DNA from 2 places in the Streptomyces sp. NPDC058576 genome. Region 2 is predicted to be linked to the other one. Evidence: riboswitches for the same ligand, from Rfam matches in the RefSeq annotation. Region 2 holds a riboswitch; the other holds the start of a gene.
What was found. A riboswitch is a leader RNA that binds a small molecule or an ion and turns the genes downstream of it on or off. The one in region 2 is predicted to bind S-adenosylmethionine.

Region 1 (10,519 bases), on a different contig from region 2:
TCATTGAACGCGCTGGAACGGATGAACCTTCCTAGCGTGGACCGCATGAACCACACGCCGCGCATGCGCACCGTAGTGAGCTGCACCCTCCTGGTCGTGACCCTCGCAGCGGGTGCGACCGCCTGTGGCTCGCCCGACGGCCACCCGCTCTCCACGAAGCCTTACGACGCGGGCGACCAGGTCTCCTTCAACGGCCCGTCCAAGAAGGAGAAGGCCGACCCCGACAAGCCCCTGGAAGTCACCGTCAAGGGTGACGACGGGCGCATCACCGACGTCAGCGCCGTGGACACCGGCGGCCGCCACCTCGCGGGAGAGCTCTCCGCCGACGGGAAGCGCTGGCGCTCCACCGCCCCGCTCGCGGCCGGCACCGGATACACCGTCAGGGTCGCCACCGAGAACAGCGACGGCGCCCCAGGCGTCCGTACGCTCTCCTTCGACACCTCCTCGCCCAAGAAGCTGCTGAAGGTCGCCTTCGGCCCGGAGGCGGGCACCTACGGCGTCGGACAGCCCATCACGGCGGAACTCAGCGCTCCGATCACCGACAAGGCGGCCAGGGCCACCGTCGAGCGCGCCCTGAAGGTCCGCTCCACCCCGGCGGTCACCGGCTCCTGGTACTGGGTCGACGACAAGAAGCTGCACTTCCGCCCGAAGGAGTACTGGCCCGCGAACGCGACCATCGAGGTGCGCTCCAACCTGGCGGGCATCAAGGTCACCAACGCGCTCTACGGAGCCGAGGCCAAGCCCCTCAAGCTCGCCACCGGAGACCGGATCGAGGCCGTCACCGACGCCTCGGACCACTCCATGACGGTGCTCCGCAACGGAGAAGTGATCAACACCCTTCCGGTCACCACCGGCAAGCCCGGCTTCTCGACCCGCAACGGGGTCAAGGTGGTGCTCGCCAAGGAGCAGTTCGTCCGCATGCGCGGCGAGAGCATCGGCATCGCCGCCGGCTCCTCGGAGTCGTACGACCTGCCGGTCTACTGGGCCACCCGGGTGACCTGGAGCGGCGAGTACGTCCACGCCGCCCCCTGGTCCACCGGCTCCCAGGGCAACGCCAACGTCAGCCACGGCTGCACCGGCATGAGCACCAGCAACGCCGAATGGTTCTTCGACACCGTGCGCGAGGGGGACATCGTCAAGGTCATCGGCAGCGAGGGCGAGGACATGGACCCGTTCGGCAACGGGTTCGGCGACTGGAACCTCTCCTGGGAGAAGTGGCAGCAGGGCAGCGCCCTGCACGAAGGGGCGCCGGACAGCCCGCAGACGCTCCAGGCCGCCCGGCTGCGTCCTCACGTCTGACCGGGAGTGCCCCGCGACGCGGGAACGTCCCTCAGCGGGGCACAGGAGCCCCTCAGGCCTCCACGGCGAGCCGGCGGCGCAACAGCGCCGCCAGCGCGTCGGGGAACTCCACCGGGTCCACCGGGAGCGTCACAGCGGACTCCGCGCGGCTCCAGGTGGCCAGCCACGCGTCCTGCGGGCGGCCGATCAGCAGGAGCACCGGCGGGCAGTGGAAGATCTCGTCCTTGATCTGGCGGCAGACGCCCATGCCGCCGACGGGAGCCGTCTCCCCGTCCAGCACACAGACGTCGATCCCGCCGCCGTCCAGCGCCGCCAGCACGGCCGGAAGCGTCGCGCACTCCAGGAACTCCACCGGTGGGACGTCCGCGGCAGGCCTGCGACCGGCTGCCAGCCTCACCTGCTCGCGGATGTTGGCGTCGTCGCTGTAGACCAGGACCGTGGCGGTCGCCTGCATTGTTCCTCCGTGACATCGGCGTCGTCGGGGCTCTCGGGGCATGAACCGATGCGCGGATCGTACTCCGCCCGACCGGCCGTCAGCACCGGTAATGACGACGATTCGATGGGCCGTTCGGCGCAGGGCAGGACCCCTGCAGACGGTACGGACACACCGAACGGCACCCCCCGGGGTGAGGGCGGGATAAGCGACCGACATAATGTCGGTCGTGGCGACAGCAACGACAGTAGAAACCGGGCACGCGCACCCGTCGGTCAATCGGCCGAACCTCACCAGCGTCGGAACCATCATCTGGTTGAGTTCCGAGCTGATGTTCTTCGCGGCCCTCTTCGCGATGTACTTCACCCTGCGATCGGTGATGGGACCCGATTACTGGAAGGAGATGTCCGACCATCTGAACTTCCCGTTCTCGGCGACGAACACCACGATCCTGGTGCTCTCCTCACTCACCTGCCAGCTCGGCGTCTTCGCCGCCGAGCGGGGCGATGTGAAGAAGCTCCGCACCTGGTTCATCATCACGTTCGTGATGGGTGCGATCTTCATCGGCGGCCAGGTCCTGGAGTACACCGAGCTGGTCAAGGACGCGGGGCTCTCCCTCTCGTCCGACCCCTACGGCTCGGTGTTCTACCTGACCACCGGCTTCCACGGTCTGCACGTGACAGGCGGTCTCATCGCCTTCCTGCTGGTCCTCGGCAGAACGTACGCGGCCAAGAGGTTCACCCACGATCAGGCCACCGCCGCCATCGTCGTGTCCTACTACTGGCACTTCGTCGATGTCGTATGGATCGGCCTGTTCGCAACGATCTACATGATCAAGTAACCGGGCTCGCACCCGCCCACCATCGACGCAGAAGATCCTGACACCGGGGTAATCCGTGAAAAAGCTCTCCGCACGACGACGCCATCCGCTGGCGGCGGTCGTCGTACTACTCCTCGCGCTGGCGGCCACCGGGGGGCTGTACGCCGCGTTCGCGCCTGCGGGCAAGGCGCAGGCCGATGAAACCGCCCAGTCCCTCGCCATCGAAGAGGGCAAGAAGCTCTACGCCGTAGGCTGCGCCAGCTGCCACGGAACCGGCGGTCAGGGCACCACCGACGGGCCGTCCCTCGTGGGCGTGGGCTCCGCCGCCGTCGACTTCCAGGTCGGTACGGGCCGTATGCCGGCGCAGCAGCCGGGCGCCCAGGTACCGAAGAAGAAGGTCATCTACACCCAGGCGGAGATCGACCAGCTCGCGGCGTACATCTCGTCGCTCGGCGCCGGTCCGGTCACGCCGACCGACAAGCAGGTCGACCCGGCGGGCGCGGACGTCGCCAACGGTGGCGAACTGTTCCGCACCAACTGCGCCCAGTGCCACAACTTCACCGGTAAGGGCGGAGCCCTGACCGAGGGCAAGTACGCGCCCGACCTCGAAGGCGTGAGCCCGAAGCACATCTACGAGGCCATGCAGACCGGCCCGCAGAGCATGCCCTCCTTCCCCGACACGACGATGCCGGAGCAGGAGAAGAAGGACATCATCGCGTACATCGAGTCCGTGAACGGTGACGAGACGGAGAACCCCGGCGGTCTGGCCCTCGGCGGTCTCGGTCCGGTCAGCGAAGGTCTGTTCGCCTGGATCTTCGGACTCGGCGCGCTCGTCGCAGTCGCCGTTTGGGTCGCGGCCCACACCGCTAAGGCCAAGAAGTCATGAGTAGCCAACAGATTCCAGAAGACAGCCTGCCTGTGGTGCAGGAGACCGCGCACGGCGCGGTCGAGGGTACGGACGACCCGTTCGCCGACCCGGGGCTGCCGGCCCACCAGCCGCGCATCCAGGACCTCGACGAACGCGCCGCGAACCGCTCCGAGCGGGCCGTCGCGCTGATGTTCACCCTCTCGATGCTGGCGACGGTGGGCTTCATCGCCTCCTACGTCATCTTCCCGGTGGACAAGATCGTCTACATCTGGCCCTTCGGCCATGTGAGCGCGCTCAACTTCTCCCTGGGTCTCACCCTGGGCGCCGCGCTCTTCTTCATCGGCGCGGGAGCCGTCCACTGGGCGCGCACCCTGATGTCCGACGTCGAGGTCGCCGCCGAGCGTCACCCGATCGAGGCGGCGCCCGAGGTCAAGGCCCAGGTCATGGCCGACTTCGCGGCCGGCGCCGAGGAGTCCGCGATCGGCCGCCGCAAGCTGATCCGCACCACCATGTTCGGTGCGCTGGCCCTGGTGCCGCTCTCCGGCGTGGTCCTGCTGCGCGACCTCGGTCCGCTGCCGGAGAAGAAGCTCCGGACCACTCTGTGGGCCGAGGGCAAGCAGCTCATCAACATGAACACGATGAAGCCGCTGCGCCCCGAGCAGATCACCGTCGGGTCGCTGGCCTTCGCCATGCCCGAGGGGCTCGACCCGGAGGCGCACGACTTCCAGACGCAGATGGGCAAGGCCGCCCTGATGATCATCCGCATCGAGCCGGACGACATCAAGGACAAGCGCCAGCGTGACTGGGCCCACGAGGGCATCGTCGCGTTCTCCAAGATCTGCACCCACGTCGGCTGCCCGATCAGCCTGTACGAGCAGCAGACGCATCACGTGCTCTGCCCGTGCCACCAGTCCACCTTCGACCTCTCCGACGGCGCTCGCGTCATCTTCGGTCCGGCCGGCCACCCCCTTCCGCAGCTGCGGATCGGTGTCAACAGCGAGGGCAACCTCGAGGCGCTCGGCGACTTCGACGAGCCCGTCGGTGCTGCCTTCTGGGAGCGCGGATGAGTACTGCGACGAAAAACCCCTCCGCCGCCGAACCGGCGAGCGGGCGCAAGGCTCCGGCCGGCGAGCGGGTGGCCGACTGGGCGGACGGCCGGCTGGGCATCTACGGCCTCGCCAAGGCCAACATGCGCAAGATCTTCCCGGACCACTGGTCCTTCATGCTCGGTGAGGTCTGCCTCTACAGCTTCATCATCATCATCCTCACGGGTGTGTATCTGACGCTGTTCTTCCAGCCGAGCATGGGCGAGATCGTCTACCACGGTCCGTACGAGCCCATGCAGGGCATCCGGATGTCCGAGGCCTACGCCTCGACCCTGAAGATCAGCTTCGAGGTCCGCGGTGGTCTGCTCGTGCGGCAGATCCACCACTGGGCCGCGCTGATCTTCCTGGCCGGCATGTTCGTGCACATGTGCCGTGTCTTCTTCACGGGCGCCTTCCGCAAGCCGCGTGAGATCAACTGGCTCTTCGGCTTCCTGCTGTTCGTGCTGGGCATGTTCACCGGCTTCACCGGCTACTCCCTCCCGGACGACCTGCTCTCCGGTACGGGTGTCCGCTTCACCCAGGGCGCGATCCTGTCCGTGCCGATCGTCGGCACGTACATCTCGATGTTCCTGTTCGGCGGCGAGTTCCCCGGCCACGACTTCGTGGCCCGGTTCTACTCGATCCACATCCTGCTGCTGCCGGGCATCATGCTCGGCCTGCTCGTGGCCCACCTGATCCTGGTCTTCTACCACAAGCACACGCAGTTCGCGGGTCCCGGCCGGACCAACAAGAACGTCGTCGGCATGCCGCTGCTGCCCGTGTACATGGCGAAGGCCGGAGGGTTCTTCTTCCTCGTCTTCGGCGTCATCGCGGTCATCTCGGCCATCGCCACGATCAACCCGATCTGGGCGCTCGGTCCGTACCGCGTCGATCAGGTGTCCACCGGCGCCCAGCCCGACTGGTACATGGGCTTCGCCGAGGGGCTGGTCCGGGTGATGCCGGGCTGGGAGATCAACCTGTGGGGCCACACGCTCGCGCTGGGCGTGTTCATCCCGCTGGTCCTCTTCGGCCTGATCCTCACCCTGCCCGCGGTGTACCCGTTCATCGAGTCCTGGGTCACCGGGGACAAGCGCGAGCACCACATCCTGGACCGCCCGCGCAACGCCCCGACCCGTACGGGCCTCGGCGTCGCCTGGGTCACGGCCTACTTCATCGGCCTCGTCGGCGGTGGAAACGACCTGTGGGCCACGCACTTCCACTTGTCGCTGAACTCCATCTCCTGGTTCGTCCGGATCTTCTTCTTCGTCGGACCGGTCATCGCGTTCATCGTCACCAAGCGGATCTGCCTCGGCCTCCAGCGCCGCGACCGGGAGAAGGTGCTGCACGGACGCGAGTCCGGCATCATCAAGCGCCTGCCGCACGGTGAGTTCGTCGAGATCCACGAGCCGCTCAGCCCCGGGCAGCTGCACACGCTCACGGCGCACGAGCAGTACAAGCCGCTCGAACTCGGCCCCGCGGTCGACGAGAACGGCGTCAAGCGCAAGATCTCCCCGGTGCAGAAGCTGCGCGCCAAGCTCAGCAAGGGGTACTTCGGCGAGGGGAACCAGATCCCCAAGGCCACCCCCGAGGAGTACAAGGAGATCAGCGAGGGCCACGGCCACCACTGATCCCCTGACCTGATCGCCACCGTGAGAGCCCCGTCCATTCGATGGACGGGGCTCTTCGCGGTCCCCCCGGCTGGATAGGGTGGGGCCATCTTCCTGACCGGCTGTGGACCCTGGAGCGGACCATGAACGTTGTGACCCCGAACGGCGGCGACAGCGTGGCGGACCGTTCCTGGCCCGGCCTCCTGAACCCCCTCCTGCGCGGCGAGAACCTCAGCTCCGAGGAGACCGCCTGGGCCATGGACCGCATCATGAGCGGCGAGGCCACCGACGCGCAGATCGCCGGGTTCGCCGTCGCGCTGCGGGCCAAGGGGGAGACCGTCGACGAGGTCACCGGCCTGGTCCGCGCGATGTACGCCCACGCCAACACCATCCAGGTGCCGGGGCGGACCGTCGACATCGTCGGCACCGGCGGCGACCTCGCCAAGACGGTCAACATCTCGACCATGTCCGCGATCGTCATCGCCGGCACCGGCGCCAAGGTCGTCAAGCACGGCAACCGGGCCGCCTCCTCCGCGAGCGGCTCCTCCGACGTGCTGGAGAAGCTCGGCGTCAACCTGGAGCTGACCCCGCAGCGGGTCGTCGAGGTCGCCGAGCAGGCGGGCATCACCTTCTGCTTCGCCGTGAAGTTCCACCCCGCCCTGCGGTACGCCGCCAAGGCCCGCAAGGAACTCGGCGCGCAGACCACGTTCAACATCCTGGGCCCCCTCACCAACCCGGCCCAGGTCCGTGCCCAGGCGGTCGGCGTCGCCGACGCCCGGATGGCGCCCATCGTCGCGGGCGTGCTCGCCGACCGGGGCAACTCCGCCCTGGTCTTCCGGGGCGACGACGGGCTCGACGAGCTGACCACCACCGCCACCTCCCGGGTCTGGGTGGTCCGCGACGGCGCGGTCCGCGAGGAGCCCTTCGACCCGCGCGACGTGGGGCTGCCCATCGTCCCCGTCGAGGCGCTGCGCGGCGCCGACGCCTCGTACAACGCCGATGTGGCCCGCCGCCTGCTGGACGGCGAGGGCGGCGCGGTGCGGGAGGCGGTGCTGCTCAATTCGGCGGCGGCCCTGGTCGCCCTGGACCCGGGCCCCGGCACGCTGACGGAACAGCTCGCGGCGAAGATCCTCGTCGCGGCCGAGGCCATCGACTCGGGGGCCGCCAAGCGGGCGCTGGAGCGCTGGGTGGCGGCCAGCAACGCCTGAGCGCGACGGGAAGACACCTCCGGAGCACACGGTGTGACGCAGGGCGCGGTCCGGATGCCGGACTGCGCCCTTGCGCGTGTGCATACGTATGGCAAGATGCTGCGCAGGTCATGAGTGACAGCGACTACGGCCCCGGCCCGCTGTCCGGCAACCCTCCGTCCGTGGCGGGGTGCCCCGGGTGAAGACCAGGCCGTAGGCAGCGAGGTCTGCGGCAAGCGCGGGCCCCTCGGCATCCAGCGGATGCCAGCCCCCGGGGTCCTGGTCCCTAGGGAGCCTTCTGTGAGCAAGCGAATGCGCTAGGGCACGTCCCAGGGCTTTTTCCCGCCCTGAGCTGACCGCCCTTCTTCCGCGCACCCTTCTTTCCTTCCTTCTCCGCGCCGCCGCGTAACCGCAGGCGCGCAGATTTCGCCTGCCTGTTACGGGAGTTCGCCATGTCTGTCCCCACCGCTGCCCTCGACTCGTCGGTTTGTGCCCCGCTGCCCGTTCTGGGCCAGGACGTCACCGTTCCGCTCGTCACCGGCGGTGAGGTCACCTACGCCGCGCTCGACTACGCCGCCAGCGCCCCGGCCCTCCAGCGGGTCTGGGACGACGTCGCCGCCTACGCCCCGTACTACGGCAGCGTCCACCGCGGCGCCGGCTACCTCTCGCAGCTCTCCACCGACCTCTTCGAGAACAGCCGCCGCACGGTCGCGGAGTTCCTCGGCTGCCGCGCGGAGGACCAGGTGGTCTTCACCCGCTCCACGACCGACTCCCTCAACCTGCTGGCCGCCGCGATCCCCGCCGACTGCCAGGTCTTCGTCTACGAGACCGAGCACCACGCGTCCCTGCTGCCCTGGCGCGACGCCCAGGTCACCTACCTCAACGCGCCCCGCACCCCGGGCCAGGCCGTCGAGGCACTGGAGCGCGCGCTCGCCGACCGCGACCCCTACGGGCCCGCCCTCGTCTGCGTCACCGGCGCGTCCAACGTGACCGGCGAGCTGTGGCCGGTGAGGGAACTGGCCGCCGCCGCCCACGCGCACGGCGCGCGCATCGTCCTGGACGCCGCGCAGCTCGCCCCGCACCACCCGGTGGACATCGCCGAACTGGACGTCGACTGGGTCGCGTTCTCCGGCCACAAGCTGTACGCGCCCTTCGGCTCGGGAGTCCTGGCCGGCCGCGCCGACTGGCTCCAGGCGGCCGAGCCGTACCTCGCCGGCGGCGGAGCGTCCCGCAAGGTGGCCCGGCGCGCCGACGGCGGGGTGGACGTCGACTGGCACACCACCGCCGCCCGTCACGAGGCCGGTTCGCCCAACGTCATCGGGGTCTACTCCATCGCCTCCGCCTGCAAGGCCCTCACCGAAGCGGGCTTCGACTCCCTGGTCGCCCGGGAGCAGGAGCTGGTGTCCCGGGTCCGTGCGGGGCTGGCCGAGGTCCCCGAGGTGCAGGTGCTCTCGCTGTTCGGCGACGACGCGCCCCGGGTCGGCGTCATCTCCTTCGTGGTGCGCGGCTGGAACAGCTCGCACTTCGCCGCCGCCCTCTCCGCCGAGTACGGCATCGGCGTGCGCGACGGACTCTTCTGCGCCCACCCGCTCGTGCGCACCCTGCTCGGCAGCGACCCGCAGGACCCGGGCGAGTGCGGCGCGCCGGAGGCCGAGCCGGGCGAGCGGTCCCTGAACGCGATCCGCGTCAGCTTCGGGGCCGGCACGCCCGACGAGCACATCGACCGGTTCCTGCGGGCGGTCTCCGAGCTGGTCCGCGAGGGCGCCCAGTGGAACTACCGCACCGAGGACGGCCGCTGCGTCCCGGACCGCGGCGAGGCCGCGCAGGTCTGAGGACGCCGGCGTCACGAAAACACCTCGGCCGGGGACGGGCGCGCTGCCCGTCCCCGGCCGAAGGATGCCGGGGCTACGCGTCGAGGCCGATGGCGAACGCGGCTTCCAGGTCGTGCTGGGAGTACGTACGGAACGCCACATGGGTGTCGGTCCCCTCGACCCCAGGGATCTTGCTGATCCGGCCGGGGATGACATCGGCGAGGTCATCGTGCTTGGCGACCCGGACCATGGCGATCAGGTCGTAGGTGCCGGTGACGGAGAAGACCTCGCTGACGCTGTCCAGCGCGGCGATGGCCTCGGCGATCTCCGGAATCCGGTCCACGCTGGTCTTGATGAGCACGATCGCGGTGATCACGGCTGGCTGTCTCCCTCGGTGGCCGTGGCTGGAACCTTCACTCTAGCCCTCCGCCCATAGCGCACCCACGCGTACAGGAACCCGGCCGCGAACCCCGCCACATGCGCCAGATACGCCACCCCCGGCCCGGCGTCCGCGGCCTGGGCCGCCGCCCACTGGAGCCCGAACCAGAAGACCAGCACGATCCAGGCCGGGAAGCGCAGCGGCAGGAAGAAGAGGAACGGGAACAGGCTGGTCACCCGTGCCTTCGGGAAGAGGTACAGGAAGCCGCCGAGCACCGCGGAGATCGCCCCCGACGCCCCGACCAGCGTCTGCTCGGAGTCCGCGTGCGCCGCCGCGTAACAGACCAGCGCCACATAGCCGCATCCCAGGTAGAACAGCGCGAACCGCACCCGCCCCATGCGCTCCTCGGCCATCGCGCCGAACACGTACAGGAACAGCAGGTTCCCCAGCAGGTGCAGCCAGCTGCCGTGCACGAACAGCGCGGTGAACGGCGTGATCAGCGCAGGTGCGGAGCCCTCCCACAGCTCGGCGGGGATCACCCCCCACCGCTCGAAGTACGCACTCTGCGCGGCGAGCAGCGCCTCCTCGCTCCGGTGGGCGGCGCCGCCGAACCCGGAGAGCGGGCTGATCAGGAAGGTCACCGCGCAGACGGCGATCAGTCCGTACGTGACCGGGGCGCCGCTGGAGGCCGCCGCGTCCCGGATCCTCCCGGCCGTGGTCCGCCAGTCGCCCTGTCGCCACTCGATCATGTACAGAGCATGACGTAACGGTGGAGAACGGGAGGGAACGCCTCGCCGTGCCGATGCCTATACGCGAGGCCGTAGGGTTACGCCAGGACTTCCGCAGTTCGACGGCGCACCGCGAGATCCTTGACGTAGACAGGTGGAGTCGCGGCGGCGCGCCCGGCGCGGGCTCCTGGAAACGACGAAAGAGGACGCAAACGATGACGACGGTTCCCCTGCCGACCGAATCGACCCGCTGGCGCTGCACCCTGTGCGGCAACCTCACGCGCTTCGACGTGACCCGTTCC
Region 2 (10,519 bases):
CCGCCCGCCGCCATCATCACCGGCGTCCCGATCAGCCCGCCGCACACCAGGAGAACCGTGCCGACGGCGAGAGCCTCCACCGGCCACAGGACGAACGCGAAGAGCAGTGCGTACGCCAACTCCGCCCAGGTGCAGCGCTCCTGGAGCCGCGTGCGCAGCCAGGACGCCAGGCCCGGCTCGGGCGGATCGCGGTGCGGGTCGAGGACGGGGACCGGGTCGATCAGCCGGAGCCTGCGCCGCTCCAGCGCCGCCAGCGGGATCCCGGCCAGGACGAGCGTCAGCAGCAGCGGCACCCCGATGACGAGAACGGCCAGCGCGCTGCCCGCACCGGCCAGCAGGAGCAGGGCGACCAGCGTCACGACACCGACGGGCACGCTGGTCAGGAGGTAGAGCGCGGCACGCCACGGCCGGCCGTCGAGGAGTTGTCGGCGGACGGTTCGGAGGAGGGCCGCTCGGAGGAGGGCCGCTCGGAGGAGGGCCGCTCGGAGGAGGGCCGCTCGGAGGAGCGCGGGCGAGGATTCCGGTGTCGGTGACTGTGGCGGTGGCGGTGACTGTGGCGTGGGCGGTGGCGGTGACGGCGGGCTGGGGGAGAGCATGCCGGGCACGCTACGAGACGGTCTCCCCGGCCGGCCACCCCGCTCTCTCCCCTCTCATGGTGGAGCTGGCTCCACCACGAGGACTCCATCTCGCCGCGATGTGCCGGGCGAGCGTCGCCGGTTGAGTGGACACCATGAATCCAGCAGCGACCACCGACCCGACAGCGGCCGTTCGGCTCCGGTCCGTGACCCGTTCCTACGGCCGCGACGGCAGCACCGTGAAAGCGCTCGACGACGTCAGCCTCACCATCCGCCGCGGCACGTTCACCGCCGTCATGGGGCCCTCCGGCTCCGGCAAGTCGACGCTCCTGCACTGCGTCGCGGGCCTGGACCGGCCGACCGACGGCCGGGTGCTGCTGGGCGACACCGATCTGACCGGGCTCAGCCAGGCCCGGCTGACCAAGCTGCGCCGGGGGCGGATCGGCTTCGTCTTCCAGGCGTTCAACCTGCTGCCCTCCCTGACCGCCGCGCAGAACGTGGCCCTGCCGCTGCGGCTCGCCGGACGGCGGCCGCGCAAGGCGGAGGTGCTCGACGCCCTGGACAAGGTCGGGCTGCGCGAGCGGGCCGGTCACCGGCCGGGCGAGCTCTCCGGCGGCCAGCAGCAGCGGGTGGCGATCGCCCGCGCCCTGGTGACCCGGCCCGAAGTGCTCTTCGGCGACGAGCCGACCGGCGCCCTGGACTCCACCGCAGGGCGCACGGTGCTCGGCCTGCTGCGCGCGATGACCGACGACGGGCGCACCGTGATCATGGTGACCCACGACCCGATCGCCGCCTCCTTCGCCGATCGCGTCCTCTTCCTCGCCGACGGCCGGATCCGGGACGACCTGGACGCGCCCTCCGCGGAGCGGATCGCGGCGCGCATGGCGGCCCTCTCCGCTCCGGGGCTTGAGGCGGTCCCGGGGGATGACCTGGCTTCCCCGGCGTCTCCTGCGTCCCTGACGTCCTCCGCGTCCCTGACGTCCTCCGCGTCCCTGACGTCCTCTGCGTCTCTGACGTCTCCGGCGGTGGTCCCGTGCTGATGCTCGCGCTGCGCGGTGTTCGGCAGAGGTGGGTCACCTTCGTCGGGTCGTTCGTCGCCCTGGCCCTGGGAACGGGGCTCATCGCCGCCACCGGACTCGCCCTCGCCGCGACGTTCGACGCCCCGGAGCGGGGGCCGGAACGGTTCGCCGCAGCTCCCGTCGTCGTCCGGGCCGTCGACCAGCTCCGGGTCGACACCCCGATCGGGACCCGGACCAGCCCCATCGACCGCCCCGGCCCGGTCCCGCCGGGCCTCGCCGGCCAACTGGCCGCCCTGGGACGCACGGTGGAGGACCGGACCTTCCCGGCGGACCTCACGGCCCCTCGTACCGGAACCGACAGAAGCACCGGCACCGACAGAGACACCGACACAGGCACAGGCACCGGCACCGGCACCGACAGAAGCACCGGCACCGGCACCGGAACCGATGCCGGTGCCCAGACCCGGGCCGGCCATCCCTGGTCCGTCGCCGCCGCCGCCCCGTACCGCCTCACCACCGGCCGCGCCCCCTCCGCCCCGGGCGAAGTCGTCGTCACCACCGGACCCGGCGGCGCCCCGCTCCGTACCGGGGACCGCGTCCAGGTCCGCACCCCGGCCGGGACCGACACCAGGACCGTCGTCGGCACCGTGGCCGGCCGGGGCTTCGAGGAGGCCGTCTTCTTCACCGACGACGAGGCCGCCCGGATCTCCCCGGACATCGACGCCCTCGTGGTGCACGCCGACGCCACCGCCGTACGCGGCGCGCTCGGACCGGACAGCGGCATGGACGTCCTCACCGGCCACGACCGCCGCCGCGCCGACCCCGACCCCGACCGCGACGCCCGGGCCCTGATCTCCGTCAACGCGCTGCTCGGCACCGCCGCGGTCATCACCCTGTTCGTCTCCGCCGCCGTCGTGGCGTCGACGTTCTCGTTCGCCGTGGCCGGGCGGCGGCGGGAGTTCGGGCTGTTGCGCACGGCCGGTGCGACGCCCGGCCAGATCCGCCGTACGGTCTGCGCCGAAGCGGTCCTCCTCGGAGTGCTGGCCTCGGCGGCGGGCACCTGGCTCGGAGCCCGGGGCGCGCCCCTGCTGGTCCGCCGGATGACCGACGCGGGCCTCGCTCCGTCCTGGTTCGCCCTCGGGGACCCGACCTGGCCGCTGCACACCGCCTTCTGGACCGGGGTCTTCGTCGCCACCGCGGCCGCGCTCGTCTCCTGCTATCGGGCCGGGCGGACCGCCCCGACCGAGGTGCTGCGCGAGGCGGCCGTCGACAGCCGGGTCATGCCGATGAGCCGCTGGGCCGCCGCCGTCCTGGTCGTGCTTGCCGGACTCGGCCTGCCCGCCCTGGCGTTGGCGGTCGACCCCGGCAATCTGCTGGGCCGCAAGTCCTACATCACCCGGCCCATGCTCCTCATCGTCGGCTGCGCGCTCCTCGCCCCCGTCCTGGTGCGCCCGGTCGGCCGGCTGCTGACCTGGCTGCCCGCGCGGCTGCCCGGCGCCACCGGCGTACTCGTCCGGGAGAACACCGCCGCCGGCGTGCGCAGGACCGCCGCCGTCGCCGCGCCCGTCCTGATCACCGTCGCCCTCGCCGCCTCCCTGACCGGCACCGTCGCGACCCTGGAGGAGGCCAGAGCCACGGAGGCGCGCACCGCCGCCACCGCCGACTTCGTGGTGACGTCGGGACAGGAGGGCCGGCCGCTGGCCCCCGCCTTCGTGGAGCGGGCGCGGGCCGTCGAGGGGGCCGTGGTCAGCGTGTCGCGGTCCACGGCCGTCACCGTCCTCGAAGAGGGCACGGCCCTCGTCTCCTCCGAGGCCCGCGCGGTCGACCCCGCCCGGCTGGCGGCCGTGTCGGAGCTGCCCGTGACGGCCGGCCGGCTCACCGATCTCGACGACGGCGCGATCGTCGTCAACGAGGAGTGGCTGACCACGCGGGTCGGCGACCGGGTCACCGTCTGGCTCGGCGACGGGCGCGAGGCGTCGCTGCGGATCGCCGCCGTCCTGGCCACCGGTACCGGCGACAACGGCGTCTACGTCACCGCCCGGAACGCCGGGGGCGCGGCCGTCGACCGGATCGACGTCAAGGTCGCCCCCGGCGGTGACCGGCAGGCCGTCGCCGCCGCCCTGGGCACCGCCGCTGCCGCCACCGGTACGCGGGTGGAGACCCGGGACGCGTGGCTGGCCGCGGACAGCCCGGGGACGAACGACCACACCCGGACCGGTCTCCGGATGATCCTCGCCATCGCTCTCCTCTGTACGGGGACGGCTCTGGCCAACACCCTGGTCATGGCCACCTCCGACCGGGTCCGGGACCTAGCCGTGCTCCGCCTCGCCGGGGCCACCGTCCCGCAGGTCCTGCGGCTCGTCGCAGCCGAGGCGGTCGCGGCGGTCGGGGTGGGAGCCGTACTCGGGGGCGTGGTCGCGGCGGTGAACCTGCTGGTGGTGTGGGGCGCCCTGGCGCTGCTGGGCGTCACGTCCGCCGTCGTCGTGCCGTGGGGAACGCTCGGCCTGGTCGTCGCGGCCGCCGCGCTCCTGGCCGCCGGCTCCGCCGTCCTGCCGGCCGCGTTCGCCCTGCGGACCCGGCCGGTCGAACTCGCGGGCGCGCGTGAGTAGTCGTCGCCGCACTGAAGGGCGCCGGTGAGCCGCACGGAGTCGTCACCGTGTTCTGATTCTGACGGGCCGGTGAGCGCGCGCGTGAACGTCGCCGCGTGCTCACCGGCGTCCGTGAGCCCGCGCGCAGTCGTCACCGGCCCGACAACGCTCGTGATCGATCCGTCCAGGGATTAGGCTCGCTCCATGGGCAGTCACCCGGAACGTCTTCCGACCCCGACCACCCCGGCCGGCCGCGAGGGGCTCGACGCCGTCCTCGCCCGGCCGGACCGCGCGGTCGTCGCCCTCGACTTCGACGGCACGCTCGCCGACATCGTCCCGGACCCCGAGCAGGCCCGCGCCCACCCCGGTACCGTCGAGGCGCTCGCCGCACTCGCGCCGAAGGTCGCCGCCATCGCCGTGATCACCGGCCGCCCGGCGGGCGTCGCCGTGCGCTACGGAGGCTTCGCGGGCGTTCCCGGCCTGGAGCACCTCGTCGTGCTCGGACACTACGGCGCGGAACGCTGGGACGCCGTCACCGGCACCGTCCGGGCCCCCGCCCCGCACCCGGGCGTCACCGCTGTCCGTGCCGAACTCCCCGGTGTGCTCCACGAGTTCGACGCGTGGCGCGGCACCTGGATCGAGGAGAAGGGGCAGGCCGTCGCGGTCCACACCCGGCGCGCCGAGGACCCGCAGGCGGCCTTCGAGTCGCTGCGCGGGCCCCTCGGCGAGCTGGCCGCGGCCCACGGTCTGATCGTCGAACCGGGCCGTCTGGTGCTGGAGTTGCGGCCGCCCGGCATGGACAAGGGAGTCGCGCTCGCCAAGTTCGTCGCGGAGCTGGACGCGGAGTCCGTGATCTACGCGGGCGACGACCTCGGCGACCTCGCCGCGTTCGCCGCCGTGGAGAAGCTGCGAACGGAGGGCCCGGACGGCCTCCCCGGCCTCCTGGTGTGCAGCGGCAGCGCCGAGGTGCCCGAACTGGCCGAGCGCGCCGACCTGTCGGTGCCGGGCCCGGCGGCGGTCGTGGACTTCCTGGCGGCCCTGGCGGAGCGGCTGTAGAAGCGGAGCGGCTGGGGCAGCGGGAGGGGCGGCCGGCCCGCTTCCGGGCCGTCAGTCCTGCCGCAGCGCCTCCAGCTGGTCCAGGAACCACTGCTGCGGCGGCAGCGCGGTCGCCGCCTCGGCCAGTCGCTTCGTGCGCCCGGAACGCTCGTCCGCGCTCATCGTCAGCCCCTCGTGCAGGGCCTCGGCCGTGCCCGTCACGTCGTACGGGTTCACCACGAGCGCGTCCTCGCCCAGCTCCTCGTACGCCCCCGCCTCCCGCGACAGCACCAGCGCGCAGCCGTGGTCCGAGACGACGGGGACCTCCTTGGCGACCAGGTTCATCCCGTCGCGGATCGGGTTGACCAGCGCCACGTCCGCCAGCCGGTACGCCGCCAGGGAGCGGGCGAAGTCGTCCTTCACGTGGAGGACGACCGGCGTCCAACTCTCCGTGCCGTACGCCCCGTTGATCTCCGTGGCCAGGGACTGCACCGCCGCCGTGTAGTCCTGGTAGACGGAGAGGTCCTGGCGGGAGGGGTAGGCGAAGGCGATGTGCACGACGCGCTCGCGCCACTCCGGGTGGGCGTCCAGCAGCGTCCGGTACGCGTGCAGGCCGCGCACGATGTTCTTGGACAGCTCGGTGCGGTCCACCCGGACGATGGTCTTCCGGCCCTCGCCCACCTGCTCCCGCAGCGCCTCCATCCGCTCGTCCACGTCCGCCTCGTGCGAGCGGCGGCGCAGGAAGTCGGCGTCGGCCCCGAGGCCGTGCACCCCGATTCTGGTCCGGCCCGTGCCGCCGAGGATCTCCGTACAGCAGCCGATGAACGCGTCCGCCCAGCGCCGGGTCAGGAACGCGGCCCGGTCCGCGCCGAGGATGCCGCGCAGCAACTGCTCGGCGATGTCGTCGGGGAGCAGCCGGAAGTAGTCGACGGGCGCCCACGGGGTGTGCGAGAAGTGGCCGATCCTGAGGTCCGGGCGCAGCTCGCGGAGCATGCCGGGGACCAGGGCCAGGTGGTAGTCCTGGACGAGGACCGCCGCCCCCGGGCCCGCCTCCTCGGCCAGCGCATCGGCGAAGGCCCGGTTGTACGTCTCGTACGAAGCCCACTGCCGGCGGAACTCCGCGTCGAAGACCGGCTCGACGGGCGTCTGGTAGAGCAGGTGGTGGACGAACCACAGCACCGAGTTCGCGATCCCGTTGTACGCGTCGGCGTGCACCTCGGCGTCGATGTCCAGCATCCGCACGCCCGGCTCCCCTACCCCGCGGCGCACCGCCTCGCGGTCGCCGTCGCCGAGGGCCGCGCAGACCCACAGCTTGTCGTCGACGGCGCTCAGCCCGGAGACGAGACCGCCCCCGCCGCGCTTGGCGTCGAGCGTCCCGTCCTCGCCGAGCGTGTACGAGACCGGGCCGCGGTTGGACGCGACGAGGACCTGGGCAGTGGCTTCGGGATGCTCGGTGACCATGTAGCGGAACCTAGCCCGTTCGGGAAGCCGCCAAACGCCTCAGGGCTCCACGCCGCCCACCGCCTCACGCCGCGTGGCGCTCCGCGTACTCCGCGATCTCCCGCATCGGCGGCCGCTCCTCCGTGTCCACCGCATGGGTGCGGGGCACGAAGCCCTCCTCGCCGCGCTCGAACTGGGTCAGCGCCGGCCGCACCAGATGGCCCCGGGAGAGCCGCAGCTGCGCCGTGCGGTAGATCGCCGCCGCCATCCGGCCCAGCGCCTGCCCGTCCTGGTGGCGGTGTTTGCGTACCCCGACGTCGACCTGGCCCAGCGCGTCCAGGCCCACGGTGTGCAGCGCGTCCACGAGCAGCCCCAGCTCCACTCCGTAACCGACGGGGAACGGCAGCCGCTCCAGCAGGGAGCGCCGCACCGCGTACTCGCCGCCCAGCGGCTGGACGAAGCCGGCCAGCTGCGGCCAGTGCAGATTGAGCAGCGGGCGCGCCACCAGTTCGGTGACCCGGCCGCCCTGACCTGCGCTGTCGCCGAGCGGACGGTCGTACATCGCCTTGACGAAGTGGACCGTGGGGTCGGTGAGCAGCGGGCCGACCGTCCCCGAGACGAAGTCCGCCGAGAACTCCTTGAGGTCGGCGTCCACGAAGCAGACGATCTCGCCCCTGGTCACCAGGAGCGACCGCCACAGCACCTCGCCCTTGCCGGGCAGGGCCGGGATCCGGGGCAGGATCGCGTCCCGGTGGACCACCCGGGCGCCCGCCGCCCGGGCCACCGCGGCGGTGGCGTCGGTGGAGCCGGAGTCGATCACCACGAGTTCGTCGACGAGCCGGACCTTCTCCATCAGCTCCCGGCGGATCGTCGCCACGATCGCGCCGACCGTGGCCTCCTCGTTCAGCGCGGGCAGCACCACGCTCACCGACGTGACGCGCGGATCGGCGCTCCGGGCGTCGGTGAGCCGGTTCAGCGGGCGGTCGCCGGACGACCAGGAACGCCTGGTCAGCCAGCGTTCCACCTCTTCGAGCACGGTCGGCACTCCCTGTGTGTGATCCATCTCGCGGTTCGGACGACTATCTCAACGGTCCGGTGCTTCGGTTACAGTCTTGAACAACGCGGATGACCCTCGCATGTCGGGGTCGGAGCGCACATAAACGCCTGGATCGAAGATCCCGTGCCATAGAGCTCATCCAGAGGGACTGAGGGAACGGCCCGTTGAAGTCCCGGCAACCCTCCTGCCGACCGCGAGGTCACGGTGGGGAAGGTGCCAATTCCGTCTTGCGGCGAAATGCGTCGCGAGGAAGATGAGGAGAAAGGGCCTCCGCCATCATGGCTGTTCAGACCGTCGCAGGTAATGCCACCACCGCTTCCCCGGACCTCGGTCCCGCCGCGGCGCTTTCCTGCCGCGAGTGCGGCGAGCGTTTCGAGCTCGGCCCGCTTTTCGCCTGTGCGTCCTGTTTCGGGCCGCTCGAAGTGGCCTACGACCTGCCCACCGGCTCCCCGGAGGAGCTGCGCAAGCGCATCGAGGCCGGGCCGGACAACATCTGGCGCTATGCCCCGCTGCTGCCGGTGCCCGCCGACGTTGCTCAGAAGCCCAACATCAACCCCGGCTTCACCAAGCTGGTCAAGGCCGACAACCTCGCCCGTGAGCTGGGCGTCACCGGCGGCCTGTACGTGAAGGACGACTCCGGCAACCCGACGCACTCCTTCAAGGACCGCGTCGTCGCGATCGCCGTCGAGGCCGCCCGCGCCTTCGGTTTCACCACCCTCTCCTGCTCCTCCACGGGCAACCTGGCCGGTGCCGTGGGCGCCGCCGCCGCCCGCGCCGGACTGCGCTCCTGCGTGTTCATCCCGCACGACCTGGAGCAGGGCAAGGTCGTCATGGCCGCGGTGTACGGCGGTGAGCTGGTCGGCATCGAGGGCAATTACGACGACGTCAACCGCTTCTGCTCCGAGCTCATCGGCGACCCGCTCGGCGAGGGCTGGGGCTTCGTCAACGTCAACCTCCGCCCGTACTACGGCGAGGGCTCGAAGACCCTGGCGTACGAGATCTGCGAGCAGCTCGGCTGGCGGCTGCCCGACCAGATCGTCATCCCGATCGCGTCCGGGTCCCAGCTCACGAAGATCGACAAGGGTCTCCAGGAGCTGATCAAGCTCGGTCTGGTCGAGGACAGGCCGTACAAGATCTTCGGCGCCCAGGCCGAGGGCTGCTCCCCGGTCTCCGCCGCCTTCAAGGCCGGTCACGACGTCGTACGGCCACAGAAGCCGAACACCATCGCCAAGTCGCTGGCCATCGGCAACCCGGCGGACGGCCCCTACGTCCTGGACATCGCCCGCCGCACCGGCGGCGCGGTGGAGGACGTCACCGACGAGCAGGTCGTCGACGCGATCAAGCTGCTGGCGCGCACCGAGGGCATCTTCGGCGAGACTGCGGGCGGCGTGACGCTCGGCGTGACGAAGAAGCTCATCGAGGCCGGTGTCATCGACCCGACGCTCACCACCGTCGTGGTCAACACCGGCGACGGCCTCAAGACGCTCGACGCGGTCTCCGCCACCTCGCAGGCCACGGCGACCATCAAGCCGAGCCTGGACGCGTTCCGCGCCGCGGGCCTCGGCACCGCCTGACCACACCGGCACGAAGGAAGAAGGGCACCACCATGAGCGTCAAGGTCCGCATCCCCACCATCCTCCGTACGTACACGGGCGGCCAGGCCGAGGTTTCGGCGGAGGGCTCGAAGCTCTCCGAGGTCATCGAGTCCCTGGAGAAGGACCACCCGGGCATCGCCGCCCGCGTCCTGGACGACCAGGGCAAGCTGCGCCGCTTCGTGAACGTGTACGTCAACGACGACGACGTGCGCTTCGAGGGCGGCCTGGACGCGGCCACGCCGGACGGCGCGGGCGTCTCGATCATCCCCGCGGTGGCCGGCGGCTGCTGAACCGCCCGGGCCGCTCGCCGACGGCCCCACCGCACCACTGTGTGACCACGGTTGCCCCCTCCGCGAGAGAAGCGGAGGGGGCAATTCTGCATGGTTGAGCGCGGTACAGTTGGGGAAGCCCCACCCGCTGCCCGTGCCGCCCGCATATGAGAATGCGCCCGGCCGCGATAAGAAGCAGCCAAAGTACGTGAACCTCTTGCGGCATAAGTGCCCTTTGCCTGGCCCGACTTGCCCGTAATTCACAGCAAACCCGCATATTCGCGCGGTCTTCTGCGCCCAGAATTGTCGTCCGATTGACCTGTTGCAGAGGGCAGTTGGGCGGATACATTCGGCCGCGGTCGACGCGCTGCGGCGCCGCACACCCTCTCCTGTCGGAGGGTGAGTTCCGACCCGGGTCCGCGAAGTGCGGTCCCGTGCAAGGGCCAGTAATAGGGGAGTTAGGCATGGCTCAGGGCACCGTCAAGTGGTTCAACGCGGAGAAGGGGTACGGCTTCATCGCGGTCGACGGTGGTGCGGATGTTTTCGTCCACTACAGCGCGATCCAGATGGACGGGTACCGCACCCTCGAAGAGGGTCAGCGAGTTGAATTCGAGATCTCGCAGGGCCAGAAGGGGCCCCAGGCCGACATGGTCAAGCTCGCCGTCGGCTGAGCTCGGCGCGGTCGTCCGACGACACCACTCACGCACGTAGGGCCCGACCCCGGGATCAGGGGATCGGGCCCTACGCGCGTCCGGGGGCGGCGGTGCGCCGCGCCCCGGACCGCGCGCCGTCACACCCCCGGACCGCATGGCGGGCACTCGCCGGAGGCGCTTGCACTCTCGGGGGTCGAGTGCTAATCATTGGCGTTAGCACTCTCCAGGTGAGAGTGACAGAAACTTGGACCGGGCCGGTGAGGCCCGCAGGCGCGGTGGGGCAAGGAA

Region 1: another riboswitch for S-adenosylmethionine. It lies ahead of ACFWRV_RS26285 (aminotransferase class V-fold PLP-dependent enzyme); the one in region 2 lies ahead of thrC (threonine synthase).

The regions. Positions count from the first base shown of each region.
Region 1 covers NZ_JBHXPF010000044.1:10,064-20,582, forward strand. Annotated here, with positions in the region: gene ACFWRV_RS26250 (Ig-like domain-containing protein) at 46-1,299, shown strand; gene ACFWRV_RS26255 (hypothetical protein) at 1,352-1,753, opposite strand; gene ACFWRV_RS26260 (heme-copper oxidase subunit III) at 1,953-2,573, shown strand; gene ACFWRV_RS26265 (c-type cytochrome) at 2,629-3,438, shown strand; gene ACFWRV_RS26270 (Rieske 2Fe-2S domain-containing protein) at 3,435-4,487, shown strand; gene ACFWRV_RS26275 (cytochrome bc complex cytochrome b subunit) at 4,484-6,133, shown strand; gene trpD (anthranilate phosphoribosyltransferase) at 6,256-7,320, shown strand; SAM riboswitch class IV at 7,427-7,544, shown strand; gene ACFWRV_RS26285 (aminotransferase class V-fold PLP-dependent enzyme) at 7,752-9,131, shown strand; gene ACFWRV_RS26290 (Lrp/AsnC family transcriptional regulator) at 9,205-9,486, opposite strand; gene ACFWRV_RS26295 (rhomboid family intramembrane serine protease) at 9,483-10,238, opposite strand; gene ACFWRV_RS26300 (hypothetical protein) at 10,433-10,519, shown strand, end outside.
Region 2 covers NZ_JBHXPF010000005.1:19,701-30,219, reverse strand. Annotated here, with positions in the region: gene ACFWRV_RS05665 (sensor histidine kinase) at 1-374, opposite strand, end outside; gene ACFWRV_RS05660 (ABC transporter ATP-binding protein) at 731-1,615, shown strand; gene ACFWRV_RS05655 (FtsX-like permease family protein) at 1,609-4,203, shown strand; gene otsB (trehalose-phosphatase) at 4,387-5,238, shown strand; gene ACFWRV_RS05645 (trehalose-6-phosphate synthase) at 5,290-6,678, opposite strand; gene ACFWRV_RS05640 (glucosyl-3-phosphoglycerate synthase) at 6,743-7,693, opposite strand; SAM riboswitch class I at 7,847-7,974, shown strand; gene thrC (threonine synthase) at 7,993-9,288, shown strand; gene ACFWRV_RS05630 (MoaD/ThiS family protein) at 9,321-9,599, shown strand; gene ACFWRV_RS05625 (cold-shock protein) at 10,043-10,249, shown strand.